One region of the Solibacillus sp. R5-41 genome, then DNA from elsewhere that is predicted to be linked to it. Evidence: riboswitches for the same ligand, from Rfam matches in the RefSeq annotation. Region 1 holds a riboswitch; each other region holds the start of a gene.
The links. Region 1 has a riboswitch for cobalamin ahead of cobJ (precorrin-3B C(17)-methyltransferase). Riboswitches for the same ligand answer to the same signal wherever they lie in the genome.

Region 2: it holds a riboswitch for cobalamin, as region 1 does, so the genes downstream of both, CSE16_RS02275 (ABC transporter substrate-binding protein) here and cobJ (precorrin-3B C(17)-methyltransferase) in region 1, are expected to answer to the same signal.
Region 3: it holds a riboswitch for cobalamin, as region 1 does, so the genes downstream of both, CSE16_RS05435 (ribonucleoside-diphosphate reductase subunit alpha) here and cobJ (precorrin-3B C(17)-methyltransferase) in region 1, are expected to answer to the same signal.

What each region holds. Positions count from the first base shown of each region.
Region 1 covers NZ_CP024123.1:144,713-152,344, forward strand. The annotation lists gene CSE16_RS00725 (protein-tyrosine phosphatase family protein) at 1-20, shown strand, start outside; gene CSE16_RS00730 (helix-turn-helix domain-containing protein) at 187-1,305, shown strand; gene CSE16_RS00735 (PLD nuclease N-terminal domain-containing protein) at 1,305-1,505, shown strand; gene CSE16_RS00740 (ABC transporter ATP-binding protein) at 1,502-2,404, shown strand; gene CSE16_RS00745 (ABC transporter permease) at 2,391-3,173, shown strand; cobalamin riboswitch at 3,255-3,436, shown strand; gene cobJ (precorrin-3B C(17)-methyltransferase) at 3,590-5,299, shown strand; gene cobK (precorrin-6A reductase) at 5,310-6,065, shown strand; gene CSE16_RS00760 (precorrin-8X methylmutase) at 6,067-6,741, shown strand; gene CSE16_RS00765 (cobalt-precorrin-5B (C(1))-methyltransferase) at 6,716-7,632, shown strand, end outside.
Region 2 covers NZ_CP024123.1:475,434-483,065, forward strand. The annotation lists gene CSE16_RS02265 (amino acid ABC transporter ATP-binding protein) at 1-335, shown strand, start outside; gene CSE16_RS02270 (polysaccharide deacetylase family protein) at 799-1,467, opposite strand; cobalamin riboswitch at 2,566-2,755, shown strand; gene CSE16_RS02275 (ABC transporter substrate-binding protein) at 2,917-3,879, shown strand; gene CSE16_RS02280 (FecCD family ABC transporter permease) at 3,872-4,870, shown strand; gene CSE16_RS02285 (adenosylcobinamide amidohydrolase) at 4,870-6,333, shown strand; gene CSE16_RS02290 (cob(I)yrinic acid a,c-diamide adenosyltransferase) at 6,380-6,940, shown strand; gene CSE16_RS02295 ((Fe-S)-binding protein) at 7,141-7,632, shown strand, end outside.
Region 3 covers NZ_CP024123.1:1,172,697-1,180,328, forward strand. The annotation lists gene CSE16_RS05410 (adenosylcobinamide-GDP ribazoletransferase) at 1-632, shown strand, start outside; gene CSE16_RS05415 (histidine phosphatase family protein) at 605-1,201, shown strand; gene CSE16_RS05420 (bifunctional adenosylcobinamide kinase/adenosylcobinamide-phosphate guanylyltransferase) at 1,153-1,584, shown strand; gene CSE16_RS05425 (ECF transporter S component) at 1,571-2,062, shown strand; gene CSE16_RS05430 (hypothetical protein) at 2,059-2,733, shown strand; gene CSE16_RS21235 (hypothetical protein) at 2,764-2,904, shown strand; cobalamin riboswitch at 2,982-3,161, shown strand; gene CSE16_RS05435 (ribonucleoside-diphosphate reductase subunit alpha) at 3,354-5,561, shown strand; gene CSE16_RS05440 (ribonucleotide-diphosphate reductase subunit beta) at 5,575-6,612, shown strand; gene CSE16_RS05445 (branched-chain amino acid aminotransferase) at 6,811-7,632, shown strand, end outside.

The sequences.
Region 1 (7,632 bases):
TTGAAACACTTTATAAATAATTTTAAAAACGAAATCGCTCTTAATTAAGTGATTTCGTTTTTTTTGTTGTATTTAAATTTTGTTTTGCAACTATTGGTTGACAAATGCATAAAAAATTAACGTACATTCGCTATTTTTTTCCATTTAATTTCATTATAGTGAGTAGTAAGAGGAGGCATGCACCACATGCAAAACTTTCAATTTGCCCAAATATTTACGGAGCGCCGAAAAGAACTACAGGTTACGCAAGAACAAATTGCGCACTATGTCGGTGTATCACGCGCGGCAGTTTCGAAGTGGGAGAAGGGGCTCAGTTATCCCGATATCACACTTTTGCCGAAGCTCGCGACTTATTTCAATGTGTCGATTGATCTTCTTCTGGGTTATGAACCGCAAATGACGAAGGAGCGGATTATGTCTACTTATGCAACGTTTGCCATAAGGCTTGGGAATGAGCCGTTCGAACAAGTAGATCAACAAATCGACGAAATGTTAGCAGAATATTACTCATGCTTTCCATTTTTGTTAAAAATAGCGCAACTCTATATGAATTATTATCCGAAATCTACTAATCCTGATCAAATATTAGAAAAATGTCTTACACTATGTGAGCGCATAAAAACGCAAAGTCACCATTATCAGCTATCTAATGAAGCGAAGATTTTAGAGGCCTATATTTATATAATGCAAGGAAAACCAGAGCAAGTGCTTGAATTATTAGGAGAAGAAGCGGTCGTGCAATACGGCTCGGAGCAACTTATTGCAACGGCGCATACAATGCTTGGTGCTCAACATAAGGCGAAGGAAGTTTTACAAGTAAGTATGTATCAACAAACAGTTGGGTTAATCTCAAATGCAACGGAAACACTATTGCTTGAAATTGATCATTCCGCTTATTTTGAAGAAACAATAAAACGTACGCAGCAGTTGCTTGATACTTTTCAAATTGCGAATTTAAATCCTAACATAGCGCTCGTTTTTTATATTAAAGCAGCCGGTGGTTATATGATGAAAGATCAAACAGAGCAGGCGCTTCAAATGATTGAGCGCTACACAAAAGTTTGCAGCACATTAAAATTCCCACTGGAGCTAACGGGAGATAGTTATTTTTATAAGCTCGGTCAATGGATTGATCAGCAGGAGCGAATTGATAAACAAGCACCACGAGATAATTTGTCGATTAAAAAGGATCTTGTCGCAAGCGTTACAAATTATCCATTGTTTAGCGCATTACAAGATAATGCACAATTTAAAATCATCATGACGAATTTACAAAATCATTTACAACTAGAGGAGGAATTATAGTGGAAGAACTAGCGAGTTTGAACTGGGCACTAATTGCACCGCTACTCATTTTACAATTTATATTGGCCCTTGTTGTTATCGTTGATATAGTGCGTAACGGCGCAACGAATGGACCGAAATGGTTATGGGTGATTGTTTCATTATTTGTTACAACAATTGGACCGATTTTATATTTTATTTTTGGACGTAAAAGCCAATGATGTGTATTCAAGTAGAGCAATTATCAAAACAATTCGGTGAGCAAGAAGTTGTCGATCACGTGTCGTTTACACTGGAGGAACATACAGCTACCGCCCTCATTGGTCCGAATGGCGCGGGTAAAACGACAACACTATCGATGCTAGCAGGATTATTGCAACCAACAAAAGGTCAAATTATTATGCCAGGCATTACCGATATTCGAAGTGCAATTGGCTTTTTACCACAGTATCCACAATATTTTTCATGGCTAACAGCATTTGAATATTTGGAAATGACGGCGTGTTTAAGTGGTATGGAAAAACGAAAGGTCAAAAAAGAAGCACAAAAAATATTAGAATTCGTCGGTCTTGGTGCGTCGATGAATAAAAAAGTAGCAAACTTTTCAGGTGGTATGAAGCAGCGTTTAGGCATCGCGCAAGCTATTATCCATCAACCTAAATTATTGCTGCTAGATGAACCGGTTTCAGCGCTTGATCCTGTTGGACGTAGAGAGATTATGAACTTGCTAAAAGAGCTTCAACAGCAAACGACGATTTTGTATTCGACTCATATTTTAAATGATGCGGAGGAAATGACTGATCAAGTGCTCTTTTTACGGAACGGACAGCTTGTAGAGCAAGGGTCTCTTCAGCAAGTGCGTTCAAAATTTGATGAGCCACGTTATAAAATTCAGTTTGCATCAAGTGAAGAAGCAAGGCAGTTTACTAGTCAATCAGAGCTTGTAGCAAAGGCTGAACAAAATATTGTTTATGTGGATATAAGGAACGAAATACCGTCGATGCATCAGCTGCTTCAGCGTTTAGCGAGCGCGCCTTATCGAGTTGTAAAAGTGGAGCGAGAGACAGCGAGTTTAGAAGAGATATTTATGAAGGTGGCGGGAACAAATGAAACAATTTAATACATTGTTATTAAAAGAATGGCGTGAAAGCTTGCGTAGTTTTAAATTTATTTGGATTCCGATTGTCTTTGTTTTACTTGGTGTGAGCGATCCGCTCCTCAATTATTTTTTGGAGGACATTTTGAATGCAGTCGGTAATATGCCAGATGGATTTGCGATGATGATGCCCGAACTTCAAGCGGTGGACTTACTTGCTGCTTCTATGGGTCAGTTTCAAACAATCGGATTAGTTGTATTAATCGCAGCATATATCGGTACATTTAGTAAGGAACGTCAAAATGGCACCGCGACACTGTTATATGTACGTCCAATTTCTTTTACAGCCATGTTTTTAAGCAAATGGATTGTAGCAAGTAGTGTGGCAATCATTAGTGCAACAGCTGGCTATGCAGGAAGTGTTTATTATACGGTACTTTTGTATGGCAAGGTAGACCCTGCTCGCTTCTTGGCGATGCTTGGTACGTATTACACATGGCTTCTTTTAGTAATGGCCATTACTGTGGCAATGAGTGCGGCATTCAAAACACCGATTGCTACGGCGATAACGATTATTTTGATTCCCATTGGTTTGTTTATTGATGCAATAATTGGCGGTTTTTGGACGGTTACCCCATATAAATTGTCAACATACGGCATGCGTTTTATTGATGAATCGGTAACGATGCCAACGTTTTGGTGGACATTAACAATAACCGTTTTATTAATGCTTGCCTTTAATATTATAGGAATTTACTTTAGTAAAAAGCGAGCGAGTACGGTAAAGGTCTAGTATTTATATGAAGCAGGAGCTGCCAAATCAATTATAAAATAGTTGTAATATTTCATTTATATGGTATTGTAAAGTCATAATTTAATAAACTATTAAATGAGTGCTTATATTTTGAGATTAATAGGGAAATTAGTGAAAATCTAATGCAGCCCCCGCTACTGTAATAACTGATGAAATCACAAATATCACTGTCTAAGGATGGGAAGATGTGAGAGTAAAGTGAAGTTTAAGCCAGGAAACCTGCTTATTTAATTCGATTACTTACTTTTCGGTGGGAGAAGTGTAGATGAGAACTCAAATATGGCAGATCGTAGTAGATTCTATTTTTCGAAAATACGGTTTTTTGTATAAATTTTCAGATACCCAAACTTCTTTTATAAAAGAAGTTTGGGTTTTTTTTATTGGAGGGGAATGTTTTGAGTAAAGGAAAGATTTTTGTAGTGGGGTTTGGTCCTGGAGACCGAGAACATATTACAAAAAGAGCCGTCGATGCATTACAGCAAAGTAATCATATTATGGGTTATAAAACTTATGTAGATTTAATTCGCCATTTAGTAACAGCACAAACAATTGTCAGTACGGGTATGACCGAAGAGGTGTCGCGAGCGCAAGATGCTGTTAAACAGGCAGAGGCAGGAAATATCGTTGCGGTAATTTCGAGTGGTGATGCGGGCGTATATGGAATGGCTGGTTTAGTGTATGAAGTTTTAATTGAAAAGGGTTGGACCGAAGCAACAGGTATTGAGGTAGAGGTTGTACCGGGAATTTCAGCGATTAACTCCTGTGCGAGCTTACTAGGTGCACCAGTTATGCATGACTCTTGTACGATTAGTTTAAGTGACCACTTAACACCATGGACAGTCATTGAAAAGCGTATTGAAGCGGCGGCGATGGCGGATTTTGTAATAGCGTTCTATAATCCAAAATCAGGGCGGAGAACACGTCAAATTGCAGAAGCACAGCGAATTTTGCTGAAATATCGCTCTCCTGATACACCGGTAGGGCTGGTGAAAAGTGCTTATCGAGAAAGTCAAAATATCGTGTTAACGAATTTAGCGGAAATGTTAGATCATGACATTGGTATGTTAACGACAGTTGTAATTGGGAACTCATCCACGTTCTTTTACGATAATAAAATTATTACACCACGTGGATATCAAAGAAAATATACGCTTGGTGATGAAAAACAAGTTTGGAAACCGCATCAACGTTTGAAAAAAGAAGCAGAACCATGGGCGCTTGATCAAGAAACAGGAGAAGCGCAATCCGGCTATGAAAAAATAGAGGCAATTAAAGCAGGACAAAGCCCCAAAATAGTGTCTTTGAAAGAAGTAAGTGTAACTACTGTAGAACCAGTGCCAACAAAACTCCAACAACCTACAGCGGAAAAGTCAGCGCTTGAGATGGCAAGAATGGCATTAGCTTGTATATCAAACGAACCTGAGAAAACGGATTTTTTAGTACAGCAAGCAATCGAATCGATTTTTGAATTTGCCGTTTCACCAGGGGTAGCGAATAAAATGATTACACCAAAGCAAATGAAGGTACTTGCTGAAGTGGTTGGGGAAAATGGAACGCTAGAATATACACCAGATCATCGCTTTCATGTAAAAATCCCTACTGAAGCACCAGAAAAAATTGTTGGAATATTACGTGAAACTGGATTGTACGTGCTACCTATGGGGGATGTATTAAACATAAAAGCATGTGATTTTTGTTATGGAGAGAAAGCAGAATCTATTCCATATGCTGAGGAAATTATGGATACGCTTGCCGGTTTGAAGCTACCAAAGGAACTTCATGTTGGTTTTAATGGCTGTGGAATGGCTTGTTATCGCGCAGTTTTTGATGATATTGGAATTGTGTATCGTAAAAAGAAATTTGATTTATTTATTGGTGCCAAGCCAGTCGGTCGAACGGCACATGCAGCACAGCCAGTAGCAGAGGGATTAGAGCCAGATGAACTAATACCGTTATTAACGAAAATTGTTGAGGAATATAAAGAGCATGCACATCCAAACGAGCGCTTCTTTAAATACTTTAAACGCGTGAAGAAAATTGCCCATTTCACATACCAAGATATGAGCTGCAAAATTAAAGTAGAAGAAGCACCATGTGGAGATTAGGAGGAGTGGCATGATTTTATTTTTAGCAGGGACGAGCGATGCACGTGAGCTTGCCATTGAGCTACAAAAAAAGGGGCATTCATTATTAGCAACAGTCGTGACAGATTCAGCAGCAAATAGCTTGAAAGAATCTGGTATTGCCTATCATGTAGGGCGTCTTTCAATCGAAGAGATGGCGGCGATCGTTCATGAAAAGGGTGTCACAACGATTATTGATGCGAGTCATCCTTATGCGGAGGAAGCGTCAAAAACAGCAATGGCCGCAGCAGAGCAATGTAAGTTAACTTATATTCGTTACGAACGCCCACAACAACAATATGTTCATCCGCTAATAGCTGAAGTGGAAACATATGAAGAGGCGGCACTTATTGCGCGTGAGCATAAAGGAACCGTGATGTTGACGACAGGTAGTAAAACACTTGCCACATTCACGAAGCACTTGTTAATTGACTCCATCCGTTTAGTTTGTCGCATGCTACCAAACAAAGAAAATATGGAGAAGTGCGATTTATTAGGCGTTAAGCAACGTGACATTATAGCTATTCAAGGCCCATTTTCAAAAGAGTTAAATACAGCGTTGTACCTTCAATATGAGACAACACTTGTTATTACAAAAGAAAGTGGAAAAGTCGGTTCTGTTGATGAAAAGATGGATGCTGCATTGGAATTAAATATTCCGGTAATTTTAATTAAACGACCAAAAATCACTTATATAAATCAATGTTCTACATTTGAAGAAGTATTTCAAACACTTGGAGGAATTTAAAATGGCAAATATGAACTTTAATATGGATTTCGTACCTTTAACGGTAGACCCAGATAAAATTTACGATTACAGCTTTGCAATTATTAAAGAAGAGATGGGCGAGCACAACTTTACAGACGAGCAATGGTTAGTTGTAAGACGTGTAATTCATGCATCAGCAGACTTTGAATTAGGGCGCAGCATGATTTTTACAGACGGTGCAATAGAGGCAGGGATTCAATCCATTTTAGCAGGTCGTCATGTTGTTGCAGATGTACAAATGATTGAAAGTGGCTCTGGGCGTAAACGATTCCAAAAACATGGTGGAGATTTACATTGTTACATCGCGGATGAGGATGTTTCAAAAGAAGCGAAATCAATTGGCACGACGCGCGCAATTATATCCATGCAAAAAGCAACGAAATTACAAGAAGGCGGTATTTATGCCATTGGTAACGCGCCGACTGCACTTCTAGAGTTAATTCGTTTAATTAAAGAAGGGTTAGCAAAGCCAGATTTAATTATCGGTATGCCAGTAGGTTTTGTATCGGCAGCGGAATCGAAAGCGGAGTTAGCGATATTAGAAGGCATTCCATTCATTACAAATGTAGGACGTAAAGGTGGCAGTACGGTGACTGTAGCAGCATTAAACGCTATCTCGATTATGGCTGATGAACGAGCAAAGCAAACGAAATAAAAAAGACCCGTCACAAATGCGTCATGGTTACACAACAGGTGCGTGTGCTACAGCAATGACCAAGGCAGCCTTACAAGCTGTTGTGACTGGTCAAGTTCCTGATGAGGTCACGATTTATTTACCAGTGGGGCAATTTGCGACATTTAAGGTGGAAACGAGTGAAATCCAAGGCGATGCCATCATGTGTGAAACGATTAAAGATGCTGGGGACGACCCAGATGCAACACATAAAGCACGCATACAAAGTACGGTACGGTTAACGGACGTTCCGGGAATACATTTAGACGGAGGTTTAGGTGTAGGGCGTGTAACAAAGGCTGGTTTGCCAGTACCGGTCGGACAGGCAGCGATCAATCCCGTACCACGTAAGATGATTGCAGGTGTCGTTCAAGAAGCCATGGATGCATACGCGCTAGAACAAGGCGTTGAAGTAATTATTTCAGTACCAGATGGCGAAGAAATCGCCAAAAAAACATTGAATGGACGTTTAGGTATTCTTGGTGGCATTTCAATATTAGGTACACGTGGTACGGTCGTTCCATTTTCAAGCTCAGCCTATATGGCGAGTATTGTTCAGGCGCTGAATGTTGCGAAGGAAGCAGGGTGCGACCATGTTGTGATAACGACTGGCGGACGTAGTGAAAAATATGCCATGAAACAATATCCAGATTTACCGGAGGAATCCTTCATTGAGATGGGGGATTTCGTTGGGTTCACATTGAAGCATATTTCACGTAAGAAATTCGCAAAAGTATCGCTCGTTGGTATGATGGGTAAATTTTCGAAAGTTGCGCAAGGCGTTATGATGGTCCATTCGAAAAGTGCACCTATTAGCTTCGAGTTTCTAGCAAGTATTGCACAAAGACAAGGTGTTGAAGAACCATTATTAAG
Region 2 (7,632 bases), 330 kb from region 1:
CTGGTGGGCAGCAGCAACGGGTCGGAATTGCTCGCGCGCTCGCTTTGAATCCAGATATTATATTATTTGATGAACCTACATCAGCATTAGATCCTGAGCTTGTTGGAGAAGTATTAAGTGTCATGAAGGATATTGCAAGGGAAGGAACGACGATGCTAGTTGTAACGCATGAAATGTCATTCGCACGTGATGTAGCAAACCGCGTCATCTTTATGGATGGTGGGAATGTTGTCGAGGAGGGCACGCCACATGAAATTTTTGTCCAGCCAAAGCAAGAGCGTACAAAACGTTTCCTTCAGCGCGTGTTGCCGGATGACTATACGTATCATATATAAAGGAAAATAATGGGTGATTTTTCACTCGCGATGAATAGATTTTAGATGGAATGTTGAAAACTATACCCATCTTACTATTGTAGTGATAAATATCCGCAGGTTTCAGTAACTGCTGTAAGGTGGCTAGATTGTTGATTAATCGAGATGAAATTGTCTATTAAAACAGGGGTTATATATTAACCGAATTACAATAACCTTCAAATAGGAGACTCTCTAAGTATTTTGCAATGTCATTCATAACACATCCGTCACTTTATTAATCAATCAAATACTTGAAGGATCATACTCTTAGTACACTTGTAAAAATACTGTAAGAAATTTTAATTTCATACAGTATTTTTAGGGCAAAGTGCCACTTCTTTATTGATGTATACAAACTATGTATTAATAGCGCCCATCCTAGGAACAATGCACGTAGCTAGCTTTCTTGTGCAGCAGTAAATCAGATGTCTTCTTAAGGGAATTACATACGTACATCATTCTGAAAGTTGAGGGAGAAATGATTAGCTTCATCGTATACGACAAACTTATATCCTTGTTCTCTGTAAAATGCAATTATACCTGGAAGTGCCTCCAAAGTTTGTGGTTTCTCGTGCATTAGCACAACTTCTCTGTCAGAATTTGTGCTACTTTTAATATTTTCAATAATTTGGGCTGGATTATCCTTTAACGTCCAGTCATTGGAATCAATTGTCCAATCCCAAACTTTAATGCCTGCGTCTACAATTTGGTTGCGAATCTGTTCACTTTTCAACCCTGGTGCGGAACCATAAGGAGGGCGAACTAAATGGGGGTTTGTACCTGTAATCTCATGAATTAGTGCTAACGTTTCATTCATCTCAGGCACAAACTGTTTTTCCTTATATAATGTTTTGAATTCATGCGTCATGCTATGGGCACCGATATAATGTCCTTCTGTTGTTGCGCGTTTCACACTTTCCTGGAGGTGCTCTTTTTTCAGGTTACTTCCTTGCATAAAAAAGGTTGCTTTGACATCTTGTTCGTGCAAGACATCTAGAAATTGGTCTGTTAGATTACTAGGGCCATCATCAAATGTTAGGTAGACCACTTTACCTAAAGGTTTTTCTTCTGTACTTGCTTGTTCTTTTGTTTGTCCATTATCTTGGGTAATTGGGGCTTCTACCTCCTTTGTCGAATCTTGTTGGGTGCTGTTGATAGCGTCAGAATTAGAGTGTTTTAAAGATTCATCCTCTAGATTAGTTTGTTCTTTACCTTGGCTAATTGAAGCTTCTACTTTTTCAGTCAACTCTTGCTTGCTATTTTTTTCATTGACAGCATACGATTTCCCTACAACAAAACCGGTAAAAAAAATAGGGATTAGCATAACTAGTATAATCAATACAATTCGTAATCTTCTTTTTTTTCTTCTTTTGGCATACTCATTTTGTGGTGCTTTCATGATTAATAAATCCTCCTACTGTTATTTTGAGTGTTTAGATACGTTTATTTTTCCATATATTGTATAGTTTTGGTAGATATGTGAATGTGTTTACTACTTGAAATGCAATGCGATTAGTTAATATATGTGCCATTTACCAATAAACCTTAGGATATCCAAAGGTATTTCAAACCTCATACCCCCATGTAATCTGGCGCCACTTTATATTTGTCGAATGAAATTCACAAGCATATGATTCTAAGTTATATAGCAGTTTTTGATCGTGTTTAATCTATTCAAATCTCTTGTGAAACTAAAAGGAGTTTTGTACAATATTGAACGCATTTTCTTTATTTTTAATAGAGCTAAATAATCATCTTTTTTAATTTTCAACATGTCGCAAATACGTTCTAACTATTTGACGGGCTAGGAACTTAAAAAGTTTAAATTAAATATAAATAAAATGGCAGACCGAATAATTATAACGGGGCACTATATATATAATGCTTTAGTACTACCAATTTCGGAAGCAGTTGGGCTTTCACAAAGCACACAGCTGAGTCGTGCTGTTTTGTGCCAATAAAGCTTTGCGTCGCTTATACTTAGCCAACCTAAAAATTTTAGCACTTCTAAAAATCTATAAGTCGAAAACTTACATAAAAATAGCACCCAACCGAAATGGAAATAAAAGAAATACTGGATTTTAATTAATATATCTGAAAACTCTCGCTTGTCTACATACAAACAATCATTTTTCCGCTACAATAGAATTGCCTATTAATTAAATAAGAAATGTGAAGGTTCTTATATGTGAGTTAGAAAAACATATTTTATGTATTCAATAAAAAAGGTTTATCAAATTGACTAATAAGGATTAAAAGGGAAATCGGTTACATTCCGATGCGGTCCCGCCACTGTAAATGCGAGTTTGTTGGAAAAAGCCACTGAAGAAATTTGGGAAGGTGTCAACAAGTGTTATAATGCATAAGCCAGGAGACCTGCCTTTACATTGCCAATAGTAAACCTGCGTGGAACGGGAGTGGCTTATAATTATCATTTAGAAATTATTTGCATACGTCAATGAAGTCTCCCGAGTTGGAGGCTTTTTTCTTTTGGTTGAAGGAAGTGTTCATTCGTACTCACAAATAGGCTACATATAACAAAATCTAGGGGGAAAAAGAGATGAAGAAAATACAAAAATTAGCAGCGTTATTATTAATGTCGATGCTACTACTAGTAGGCTGTAGCACAGGAGATTCAAAGCCTGCAACAAATGAATCGGAACAAAATAAAGCAGCAAGTGGAGAGGAAAGTGCAGCGGCGCAGTTCCCTGTAACGATAACTGATGCATTGGGGAGAGAGATTACATTAGAGAAGAAACCAGAACGCATTATTTCTATGGTACCTTCCAATACTGAAATATTATTTGGCTTAGGTTTAGATGAAGAAATTGTTGGCGTTTCGGATAATGATAATTTCCCAGAACAAACAGCTACAAAGGAAAAAGTAGGAGGCATAGAGTTTAATATAGAGCTGATGGCATCACTTAAACCGGACATTATTTTTGCACATGGATCAGGCATGTATAATTTTGAAAAGGGCATGGAACAGTTAGAAGCGATGGGTATTCCTGTATTTGTCGTAAAAAATGCAGTGAATTTTGAAGAAACATATGAAACGATGAAGCAGATGGGCCAATTAACAGGGCGAGTAGCACAAGCAGAAGAGATGGTTGCTTCTATGCAAAAGGATATTGAAGAAATAAAAACAAAGGCAACTGGTTTAGATGAGAAATCGGCATTTATTGTCGTAGGTACTAACCCAGATTTATATGCGGTTGGCACAGGAACGTTTATTAATGAAATGCTTAATACTCTTGGCATTAAGAACAGTGTGACACAACCAGACTGGCCACAATATAGTGCAGAGCAATTTGTAAGTGACAATCCTGATGTGATTTTAGTAACGTATGAAAACGATATTGACGCAATTTTATCGAATCCAGCATATGCAGAAATGGATGCAGTAAAGTCTGGAAATGTTTATTTAATTGATGCTGATACAACAAGTCGCCAAGGACCTCGTATTGTAGATGGCATTCAATCGATTGCACAAACAATGTACCCAGAGGTTTTCGGTGAATAAAAAATACGTATTCGCTTATGTAGTTTCAATAGTATTGCTGCTATTAAGCGTATGGTTTGGTGTGTCAATAGGTTCGGTTAGTATTCCCGTTTCAACATTATGGGATAGTACGACCGATCCCGTTGCCCACAGTATTTTGTGGAAGATTCGAATGCCGCGTGTCATTTTAGCGGCTATAATCGGTGCTTCCTTAGCAATTGCAGGGGCGGCCTTTCAAGGGTTGCTCAAAAATCCATTGGCAGACCCGTATACATTAGGAATTTCTTCAGGTGCCTCGGTTGGTGCGGTAATGACGATTTTCTTAGGTATTTCCATCCCGTTTTTAGGAAGCTTTACATTACCCGTTTTTAGTATGATTGGTGCACTGTTGACAATGATTGCGGTATTAAGCTTTGCCCGAATTGTAGACCGTACTATGAAAATGGAGACGCTCATTTTAACAGGTGTCATTTTTAGTTCCTTTTTAGGTTCTTGTATTTCATTAATGGTCGCCTTAACAGGAGAAGAACTAAGAGAAATTATTGGCTGGCTTTTAGGGAGCGTTTCAATGCGTGGCTGGCCTTATGTGAAAATGATTTTACCTTTCGCAATTATAGGAACTGTCATCATTTGGTTACAACGCCGTGAACTGAATGCGATGATTTATGGCGAAGAGCGTGCGCAATATTTAGGGGTCAATGTGAAGCGTAGTAAATTTATGATCTTGGCGGGTGGTTCGATACTAACTGGGGCATCCGTTGCAGTGTCAGGAACAATCGGTTTTGTCGGCCTTGTTATACCGCATATGGTGCGTATTATTATCGGAGCAGATCATCGCCATTTACTACCGATTTCCTTATTGAACGGGGCAAGTTTACTTGTCATTTGTGATTTAGTATCACGTACAATTATTGCGCCAGTTGAGCTACCAATCGGTGTTATTACAGCCTTTATCGGTGCACCAGTGTTTGCTTATATATTCTTTAAGCAACGTAGAAAGGGTGGGGCATAATGCTAACGGTGCAAAATATTTCAGGTGGCTATCACGCAAAACCAGTTGTCAAAAATGTGTCATTTCAAGTAGGGAAGGGAAAAATCCTTGGAATACTTGGGCCGAATGGTAGTGGGAAATCGACACTGTTAAAGATCATTAGCGGTGTACTCAAACCGCAAGACGGGCAAATCATTATAGACGGGCACGCCATTGAAAGCTATTCCGTAAAACAGCTAGCCAAAAAAATGGCGGTTCTTCCTCAATTACACGCGAGCAGTTTTTCAAATTCTGTCTATGCTGCAGTTTCTTTAGGGCGTTATCCCCATCAAAATGGCTTTTTCTCTTCGTGGTCGAAAGAAGATGAACAGGCGGTACAAACCGCGATGGAACAAACGGGTGTAGCACGCTATAAAGAGCAGTATTTAGAGCTGTTATCAGGTGGTGAGCAGCAGCGTGTGTTTATTGCACAGGCATTAGCTCAAAATTCGGAGTTACTATTATTAGATGAACCAACGAACCATTTAGATATCGCGCATCAAAAGCAAATTTTAGATATGATTCGGCAACAAGTTGAACAAAATGGCTTAACGGTCGTTTCCATTTTTCATGACATTAACTTAGCCTCGCTCTATTGTGATGAATTATTGCTATTAGAAAATGGTGAAATGCGCTCGTTTGGATTACCTCATGAAGTCGTTTTACAGGAGCAAATTGAGGACGTTTACCAAGCGCGGATTGCTACATATCCGCATCCTGAGTTACCGAAGCCACAAATTACGATGCTACCTGCGAAGGAAATGCAACGTCATTTCGCGAAGGTAGCAGTGGGGGATTTTCGCATAACAAAGGATTATATTGAATACACTGCACAAGCCCCGTTAAAAGTGGTTTCATCAGCGGTGCATAATGCGGGTATGGGCTGGTACGAAAGTTTTTTAAATCGCGCCATTTCTCCATACTATGATATAAATCAAGTGAATGAAGAAACGGTTGCCTTTTTGCAACAGCACCAGTTTGCTCCGACAAATACGGTCGTGATGCTTACGGCAGTTGCAACGAAATGCGCGGAAATTCAATCTTTTTCATCAGGGAATTGTGAAATTGTCGTCATGGTTACGGCGGGTGTTGGCAATGGAATTGATGTTACGAAAGCTTATTTGCGTGATGAACCGTTTCATATTGGTACGGTAAATACATGGGTTTTTGTGAATGGCAAGCTGTCCGATGAAGCGTTTATCCAAGCGATGATTACCGCGACAGAGGCGAAAACGAAAGCATTTACAGAGCAGCAAGTCGTCGATCAACAAACGAAAACGATTGCTACCGGTACGGCAACAGATAGCTTATTAATTGCGGCGACACAGCAAGGCGAGGAAATGCCCTATGCTGGGCCAATTACCGAGGTCGGTAAGTTAATTGGTCGAGGTGTTTTCGAAACGACAATGGCGGCAATCGAAAAATATAAGCAAGCGAAAAATTAGGCAGCCATTTGTTGAGTTATGGATTATTCACGAAAGGGTGAACAGGATGAAATTATATACGAAGCAAGGAGATAAAGGGAAAACAAGCATCATCGGAGGTCGCGTCGACAAAGACCATTTACGTGTACAGGCATATGGCACAATGGATGAGCTGAATTCCTTTATTGGGAAGGCGATTTCCGAATTAGAAAAAGGCAAATTTGCAGATATTATTGCAGACTTAACGGCAATCCAGCATGAGCTTTTTGATGGTGGTGGAGATTTAGCCAATGTCATGAAAGAACGTCACTATAAGCTAAAAGAAGAGCCAATTGTTATTTTAGAACAACGAATTGACGCCTTATCAGAAGAAGCCCCACCACTGCAACGATTTATTTTACCAGGTGGATCACCAGCAGCCGCAACCCTTCATATTGCACGCACAGTGGCGCGTCGTGCAGAACGCGAAACCGTGACACTCATGAAAGAAATAGAAGATGTATCACCCGTTGTTCAAAAGTATTTAAATAGACTATCAGATTATTTATTTGCCGCTGCGCGCATTGCAAACAGTCGATTATCTATCCCGGATGTCGAATATATTCGCAGTGCCAATGTATTTAAATAACCGTAAAATGCTAGCTAACGATATAAAAATCGTTAAGCTAGCATTTTTTTATGAGTATTTAATTTTCAGAATTTATTTAAAATAGTGTTGACTGAATGCTCATTCATTATTAAAATGAAAATATAGATTTGTATGTAAATTCAGTTTAATTAAAACAGATCAAAAAGGGGCTCGGAAATTAGTTTTAAAGGGGGAGTATTATGAATACATTATTAATTATCAATTGGATAGCGTTTGGAGCGGTGTTACTTTACGCACTCGGTTTATTCGTTTATTTATTAAAAACACGCTATGACTTTATTCAATTAGGTAGAAAAGAAGAATTCAATCAAAAATTATCGGCACGTATTGGCGATATCGTCGAAAAAGTTTTTGGACAGTCAAAATTATTGAAGGATAAGAAAATGGGCTTAACGCACGTTTTCTTCTTCTACGGATTTTTACTCGTTCAACTCGGTGCGATTGATTTAATTTTGAAAGGGTTAATACCAGGTACACATTTGCCACTCGCTGGATTATATCCTGTATTTACATTCTTCCAAGAAATCGTGGCACTTGTTATTTTAGTAGCCGTATTTACAGCGTTTTACCGTCGTTATGTGGAAAAGCTTGTCCGTTTAAAACGAGGCTTTAAAAATGGACTTGTCCTTATTTTCATCGGTGGGTTAATGCTTTCGACATTAATAGCAAAT
Region 3 (7,632 bases), 1.0 Mb from region 1:
TGTATGCGACAACAGCTTATGTTTTGTTTACATATAGTAATATTTCGCCGTTACTACTCACAATCGTACTCGTTGTCGGGATGATTGTTGTAACAGGTGGCTTGCATTTAGATGGCTGGATTGATATGAGTGATGCTTACTTTTCATACGGAGACAAAGAAAAACGTTTAGCTATTTTAGATGACCCACGAACAGGTGCATTCGGTGTCATTAGTGTGATTTGCTTACTATTGTTGAAAATAGGCTTTATTTATGAAGCGATTGTGCAAGGGGCTTTTGCCATTATTCCATTTTTAACATACATTCCATTTCTTGCTCGAATTGGTGTGTTGACTGTATTTTTAACGACCGAAACGTCGAAGCAAACGGGACTGGCAGCGTATTTTAAAGGTGTTATTTGGAAAAAACAGCTTTCCATCAGCGTGGTGCTATTATGTGTTGGTTACATCGTTATTTGTATTGTACTCGCAAACTATAGTATGGTCATTCTTATAATAGCCATGTTACTCGGCGTTTTGCTGTACCGAAAGTGGATTATAAAAAACTTTGGTGGAGTTAGTGGAGATTTACTCGGAGCGCATTGTGAAGGGATGGAGGTGCTATTATGGCTCGTGGCATTACTGTTCATTTAATTCGGCATGAAAAAACGCGCGCAAATGTTGAACGAAAATACATTGGTTGGACAGATGAATCCATTTTACAGGAAGTATCGGCGCAGCTAACAATAGCACCAACTGTCGTTTATGGCAGTGATTTAATACGTTGTCAGCAAACCGCGGCATGCTATTTCCCGAATGCAAACTATGTAGGGGTCAAGCAGTTACGTGAAAGCAATTTTGGTGATTTTGAAATGCATACTTACGAACAATTAAAAAACCAGCCAATTTATCGCGCTTGGATTGATGATCCTTATGAGGTTACACCACCAAATGGCGAGCATTTTTGGGCATTTGAACAGCGTGTGTTGCAAGCATTTCAACAATTAATAGTGCAACAAGGTACCTTTACGTTTGTCGTGCACGGTGGGGTAATTCGGCTATTGCTTTCGCATTTTGGACAACAGCAGCAATTGTTTCAAAATACGCTTGCCAAGCATCGCGTACTTTATACATTGCATTGGGACCAGCTAGAACAATTTTTAGGAGGGGCAGTATGTACGTCATTCTCGGAGGCGCCTATAACGGTAAACGAAACTATGTAGAAACAATGATACAAAAACGAGGAAATGTTCCAGTACATTATTGTGAAGGGCAAATCCCGGATATTACAGCATTTCAAGAAAAAGATATTGTCGTTATTAGTGATTTCGAAACAATTGTTCAATCCATGCTAGAGCAACCAGAAGAAGCGGTTGCTGAAATGATTGTCGAGCAGCTATGCGAGCTCAATAAGCATGCGCAAGTAATTTGTATATGCACAGACCAGAGTCGAGGGGTCGTGCCACTTGAAAAAGAGGTACGGCAAATGCGTGACACATGTGGAAGAATTTATCAAAAGCTTTGTCAAGAAGCAAATACCGTCATTCGTGTTTGGTACGGGCTTCCGCAAATTTTAAAAGGAGAGATAGATCATGGAGAAAAATAAATTACGTTTAATGGTGTTAACCGCTCTTATTGCAGCAATTTGTGTTATTGGGAGTTTTATAAAAGTGCCTGGGCCGATTTCAACGGCAGCACTTGATTCTGCACCGGCATTCATCAGTGCTGTTTTTTTACCACCTCTTTTTGCGGGGATTGCTGGAGCGCTCGGACATATTGCAACAGGTTTGACTTCAGGGATGCCGCTTGGTATATTCCACGTTCTAATTGCGGTTGAAATGTTTTTCATCGTTTACATTTTTACGGTACTGCACCAAAATAATTTTCATATTTCAAAATGGATTTTTGCCATTATTGCCAATGGGGTTATTGCACCGTTGCCATTCTATTTTATAATTTCAGCTGAATTTTATTTGGCTTCGATTGTCACTTTGTCCATCGCAACAGTTATTAATGTCATTGTGGCAATGATTGTCATGCCTGTATTAAAATTAGTTGTTCAACGACAAGGTACGCAAATATGAGAAATGCAATCCAAGTAGGTGAGAACATTGTAACGATTGATAATGCTGGGTGTATTGGCGAAAAGCCACAAGATGAAGTACAGGTACCCAATGAGGTTACTGGTTATTTTACGGCACGAACGGCAATTTTAGAGCAATGGTGTGCAGGGGCAATGCCTGTGCAGCTGTTATTAGCCAACTTTTCAGGGGACGATGCATGGCAGTCATACATAAACGGATTTCAACAAGTTTTTAATGAAATAAATCAACCAATGCCCCCGGTAACAGGATCTAGTGAAACGAATTTTCAAGCACTTCAATCTGCTGTGTCACTGACGATGCTAGGGAAAAAAGCATTTGCAAGTAATCCTGAAAACTGCCAATATTTTGTAGTTGGCGAACCATTAGTAGGGAATGAAGTAATCAATAATCCACAAAAAATTGCTTCATTAGGCGAGCTTTATACAGGATTAAAAGAAGGCTTTATCCAAGCGCTTTGGCCAACTGGTTCAAAAGGAATTGGCATAGAGATTGAGCGCTTTATAGGCTGTAAAGTTTATGAAACCGCACTCCCTTTACAAAAATCAGCGGGTCCATCATGCGCGGTATTAGTTGCTGTAAATGACCAAAATATCCAGAGCTTTTTTGAACAAATGACCGCACCAATAACAGAAATTAACTTGTTTCAGTAGAGGTCCCCTACGTTAAAAAATGGCGTATGAATGTCAAATATGCAATTTTATTTAGTGGGCTTAGAACCCATGCTGAATCAAATTAATGCCCCGGCGGATGTCACAGATTTTTTATGGGAGTTTATCAAGATTGCTCGAAAAAAATCTGGACGCAATTATGCCAAGGCTTAATTGATAAAAAAAGTATAGCCCTTGCCTTGTGAAAATTCATATGATACAATGGCAACAGCATAAAGATACACAATATATAGTAAAAATACTTGATAGGTTCTACAACATGTAGATTAAAAGGGAAATTAGTGAAAAACTAATGCTGTCCCCGCAACTGTAATGCTGACGATGATTTCATAATCCACTGCGAATAAGCGGGAAGGGAAATCAAAGAATGAAGCAAAGCCAGGAGACCTGCCAATTTAAGTATACGACGCATTTCTTCGGGGGCTAGGAAATGGAATAGAGCGATTTATTTCCTAGGCAATAAATTCTCTTTCCATTTCTAATTGTAGCGAATCCGAATTTTATGGGATTCGTTTTTTTGTGTTTAAAAAGGAGAGTATGCTGCGCTATTTTAGGCAAGTGATACCTTTCCAAGTTGATTACGACGAAAAGGAAGTGCTGTCATGATAGAAGTACAGGAAAAAATACTGGAACAATTAGTGCAACAATTTGGTGATGAAGACTTGGAGCAATTGCTTCGTTTTTCACAAAAATGGTTACGTAAAAATGAAGGTGCAACAACGAATGCTTGGATTGAGGCAAGCATCCTTGAAACGATTAGCTATATCGATGAGCAGGAGCCATACTGGACGTTTGTCGCGGGGAAATTATTAACGGAAAAAATTTACCGTGAGCATCAGCAAAAATTCCAAGTGTCAGCACCATATGAAAACTTCAATGGCTGGCTAGAAACGTTAGTAGAAAAAGAGTTGCTTCATCCGATGTTAGTGGAAAATTATTCGAAAGCAGAAAGAACATTGCTCGGAACGATTATGGATCCATCCCGCGATGAATTATTTACTTATATCGGCTTGCGTACACTAATGGATCGTTATGTTGTCCGAGATTTTGATAACTCGTTAGCAGAGCTCCCACAACAACGCTGGTTAATCATTGCGATGACGCTCATGATAAATGAAACGGAAAGTCGTTTGCAAAAAGTAGAAGAAGCATATTGGGCTTTATCCAATTTGTATATGACAGTAGCAACACCAACTTTATCAAATGCAGGGAAAACGCATGGTCAACTTTCAAGCTGCTTTATAGATACAGTGGATGATAGCTTGCAAAGTATTTATGATACGAATACAGATGTCGCAACGCTTTCTAAATATGGTGGCGGTATAGGTGTTTACATGGGGAAAGTCCGCAGTCGTGGCTCAGAAATTCGAGGATATAAAGGTGCATCAAGTGGCGTACTGCCATGGATTAAGCAGCTAAATAATACTGCTGTTTCAGTTGATCAGCTTGGTCAACGTCAAGGGGCGATTGCTGTTTATTTAGATGTATGGCACCGCGATATTTTAACATTTTTAGATTTACGCTTAAACAATGGGGATGAGCGTCTCCGTGCACATGATATTTTTACGGGCGTTTGCTTACCTGACATCTTTATGGAGGCGGTTGAGCAAAGAGAGGGTTGGCATTTATTTGATCCTTATGAAGTGCGAAAAACAATGGGCTATTCTTTAGAGGATTTTTATGATGAGAAGCGCGGTGAAGGTTCATTCCGTACACGCTATGAGGAATGTGTGGATAATCCAATATTATCCAGAGAAGTGATTCCTGCGATTGAAATTATGAAACGTATTATGCGCAGTCAATTAGAAACAGGCGTACCATTTATGTTTTATCGTGATGAAGTAAACCGTAAAAATCCAAATAAGCATGCAGGAATGATTTATTCGAGTAATTTATGTTCGGAAATTGCTCAAAACATGAGTGCGACGCAATTTGAATCGCAAATATTAGATGATGATACGATTGTAACACGTCGTAAAGCAGGCGATTTTGTCGTATGTAATTTAAGCTCGATTAACTTAGGGCGTGCCGTGCCAGCTCAAGCTTTACAACGCTTAATCCCAATTCAAGTGCGCATGCTTGATAATGTAATTGAACTAAATACGATTCCTGTACTACAAGCCGATTTAACGAATAAACGCTATCGCGGCATCGGACTTGGCACATTTGGCTGGCATCATTTACTAGCGCTCCAGGAAATCGCGTGGGAATCAGATGAGGCGGTTCAGTTTGCTGATGAATTGTATGAAGAAATTGCTTATTTAACAATCCAAGCATCGAATGCATTAGCGCAGGAAAAGGGTGCGTATCCGCTATTTAAAGGCTCTGATTGGCAAACTGGGAAGTATTTTGAGGAGCGTGGTCTTACGTCTGAAAAATGGCGAGAGTTGGCTCAACTTGTACACGCGGGGGGATTACGCAACGGCTATTTAATGGCAGTAGCACCTAACTCTTCTACATCGATTTTAGCGGGCTCGACTGCGACAATTGATCCGATTTTCCAGAAATCTTATTCTGAGGAGAAAAAGGACTACAAAATTCCGGTGACAGTGCCGGATTTAAATTCGAAAACAACTTGGTATTATAAATCCGCTTACTTTATCGATCAGCGCTGGACAATTAAGCAAAATGCTGCACGCGCAAAACATATTGATCAAGGGATTTCATTAAATTTATATGTCCAAAATACGATCAAGGCCAAGGATTTATTGCAGCTTCATTTAGATGCTTGGAGTAGTGGTATTAAAACGACGTATTATGTCCGTTCAACATCAACTGAATTATTAGAATGTGAATCTTGTTCAAGCTAAGGAGATAATAAAGATGCAATTAGAAAAACGCAAAATTATGGAAAAGACTGCTCCGAACCGTTCAACGGGCATTGTGAATGGACAGTCCTCAAATATTTTAAACTGGGATGATGTTCGTTATAGTTGGGCATACCCAAAATACAAAAAAATGCTAGCTAATTTTTGGACGCCTTTCGAAATTAATATGAGTACAGATGTGAAGCAATTTCCTACATTAACCGAGGATGAGCAAGCGTCATTTTTGAAAATTATTGGGCTGTTAGCATTATTAGATAGTATTCAAACAGATTTTGCGGGTAAGGTAGCGGATTATTTAACGGATTCAAGCTTGAGTGCACTTATGATTATTTTAGCGCAGCAAGAGGTCGTTCATAATCATTCGTATTCGTACATATTGTCGAGTCTTGTTACGAAAGATGTGCAGGATCAAACGTTCGATTTTTGGCGTACTGAGCCGGTGTTGCAAAAACGCAATGATTTCGTTGTGAAAGGTTATATTGAATTTGCTGAAAATCCGACTGTTGAAAATATGCTACGCGCCATCGTTTATGATGTCATTTTAGAAGGATTATTTTTCTATTCGGGCTTTGCTTTCTTCTACCATTTAGCACGCAAGCAAAAAATGGTCGCAACGAGTACGATGATAAATTATATTAACCGTGATGAACAGCTACATGTTGATTTATTTATTAAAATTTACAAGGAACTGCTTGAGGAATATCCACAATATCAAACACAAGAGTGGGAGCAAGAAGTACAAGCGATTTTCAAAGAAGCGGCGGAGCTTGAAGTCAACTGGGCAAGAGAAATAATTGGGGATAAAATTGATGGGCTAGATGTAGAGGATGTAGAAGCGTATATTTACTTTTATGCAAATGTAAGATGCAATCAACTTGGTCATGATCGGCCTTTTGAAGGCTATCGTAAAAACCCATTAAAATGGATTAAAGCATATGAAGAAGTCGATTTAGGAAAAACGGATTTCTTTGAACAACGTTCACGACAATATACGAAAATTAACGTAGAAGATAATGGATTTGATGATTTGTAAAGGGAAATGGTAGCTCGCGTAAATTTAACTGTCGTTACTAATCATCGCTTTAGGAATATAGTAGAAACCTTAGTAAAAGGGCTGTTGTGCTAAGTTAATAAAAAAAATGAATAAATAATAAATAATTATAAATTTTCTAAAAATAAAGTGGTATGATAGAGTGTATCAATTTTATTATTTAGTTAAGGAGTAATGAACATGACGACATATCAAATTACAAAAGAGCTAACAACCAATAAAAAGGACAAAATTGAAGACGATCAGCTTGGCTTCGGTAAAGTATTTACAGACCATATGTTTGTAATGGATTATGAAGAAGGCAAGGGCTGGCATAATGCGAAAATTACAGCATATCAGCCATTGGAGCTAAGTCCAGCTTCTATGGTATTTCATTATGGACAAGCTGTATTTGAAGGATTGAAAGCATATGCAACAGCTTCAGGTGAGGTTCATTTATTCCGCCCAGATCGCAATTTCAAACGTTTAAATGCTTCCAATGAAAGACTTTGTATTCCTAAAATTGACGAGGAATTTGCATTGGAAGCATTAAAGGAACTGATTCGTGTTGAGCGTGATTGGATTCCCACTGCACCTGGCACATCTTTATACATTCGTCCATTTATTATTGCGACAGAGCCTTACTTAGGTGTAAATCCATCTAAGCAGTATAAATTTATGATTATTATGTCTCCAGTAGGGTCCTATTATAAAGAAGGCATTAACCCTGTGAAAATTTTAGTGGAGCAACAGTATGTACGTGCGGTTGTGGGCGGTACAGGTGAGGCAAAAACTGCTGGTAACTATGCAAGTAGCTTAAAAGGCTCAGAACTTGCGAGTCAACAGGGTTACGCTCAAACGCTATGGTTAGACGGGAAAGAGAATAAGTATGTTGAAGAAGTTGGTAGTATGAATATTTTCTTTAAAATTGCAGGGAAGGTTGTTACACCTGCACTAAATGGTAGTATTTTATCGGGGATTACGCGTGATTCGATGATAAATGTATTAAAATCAAAAAATATT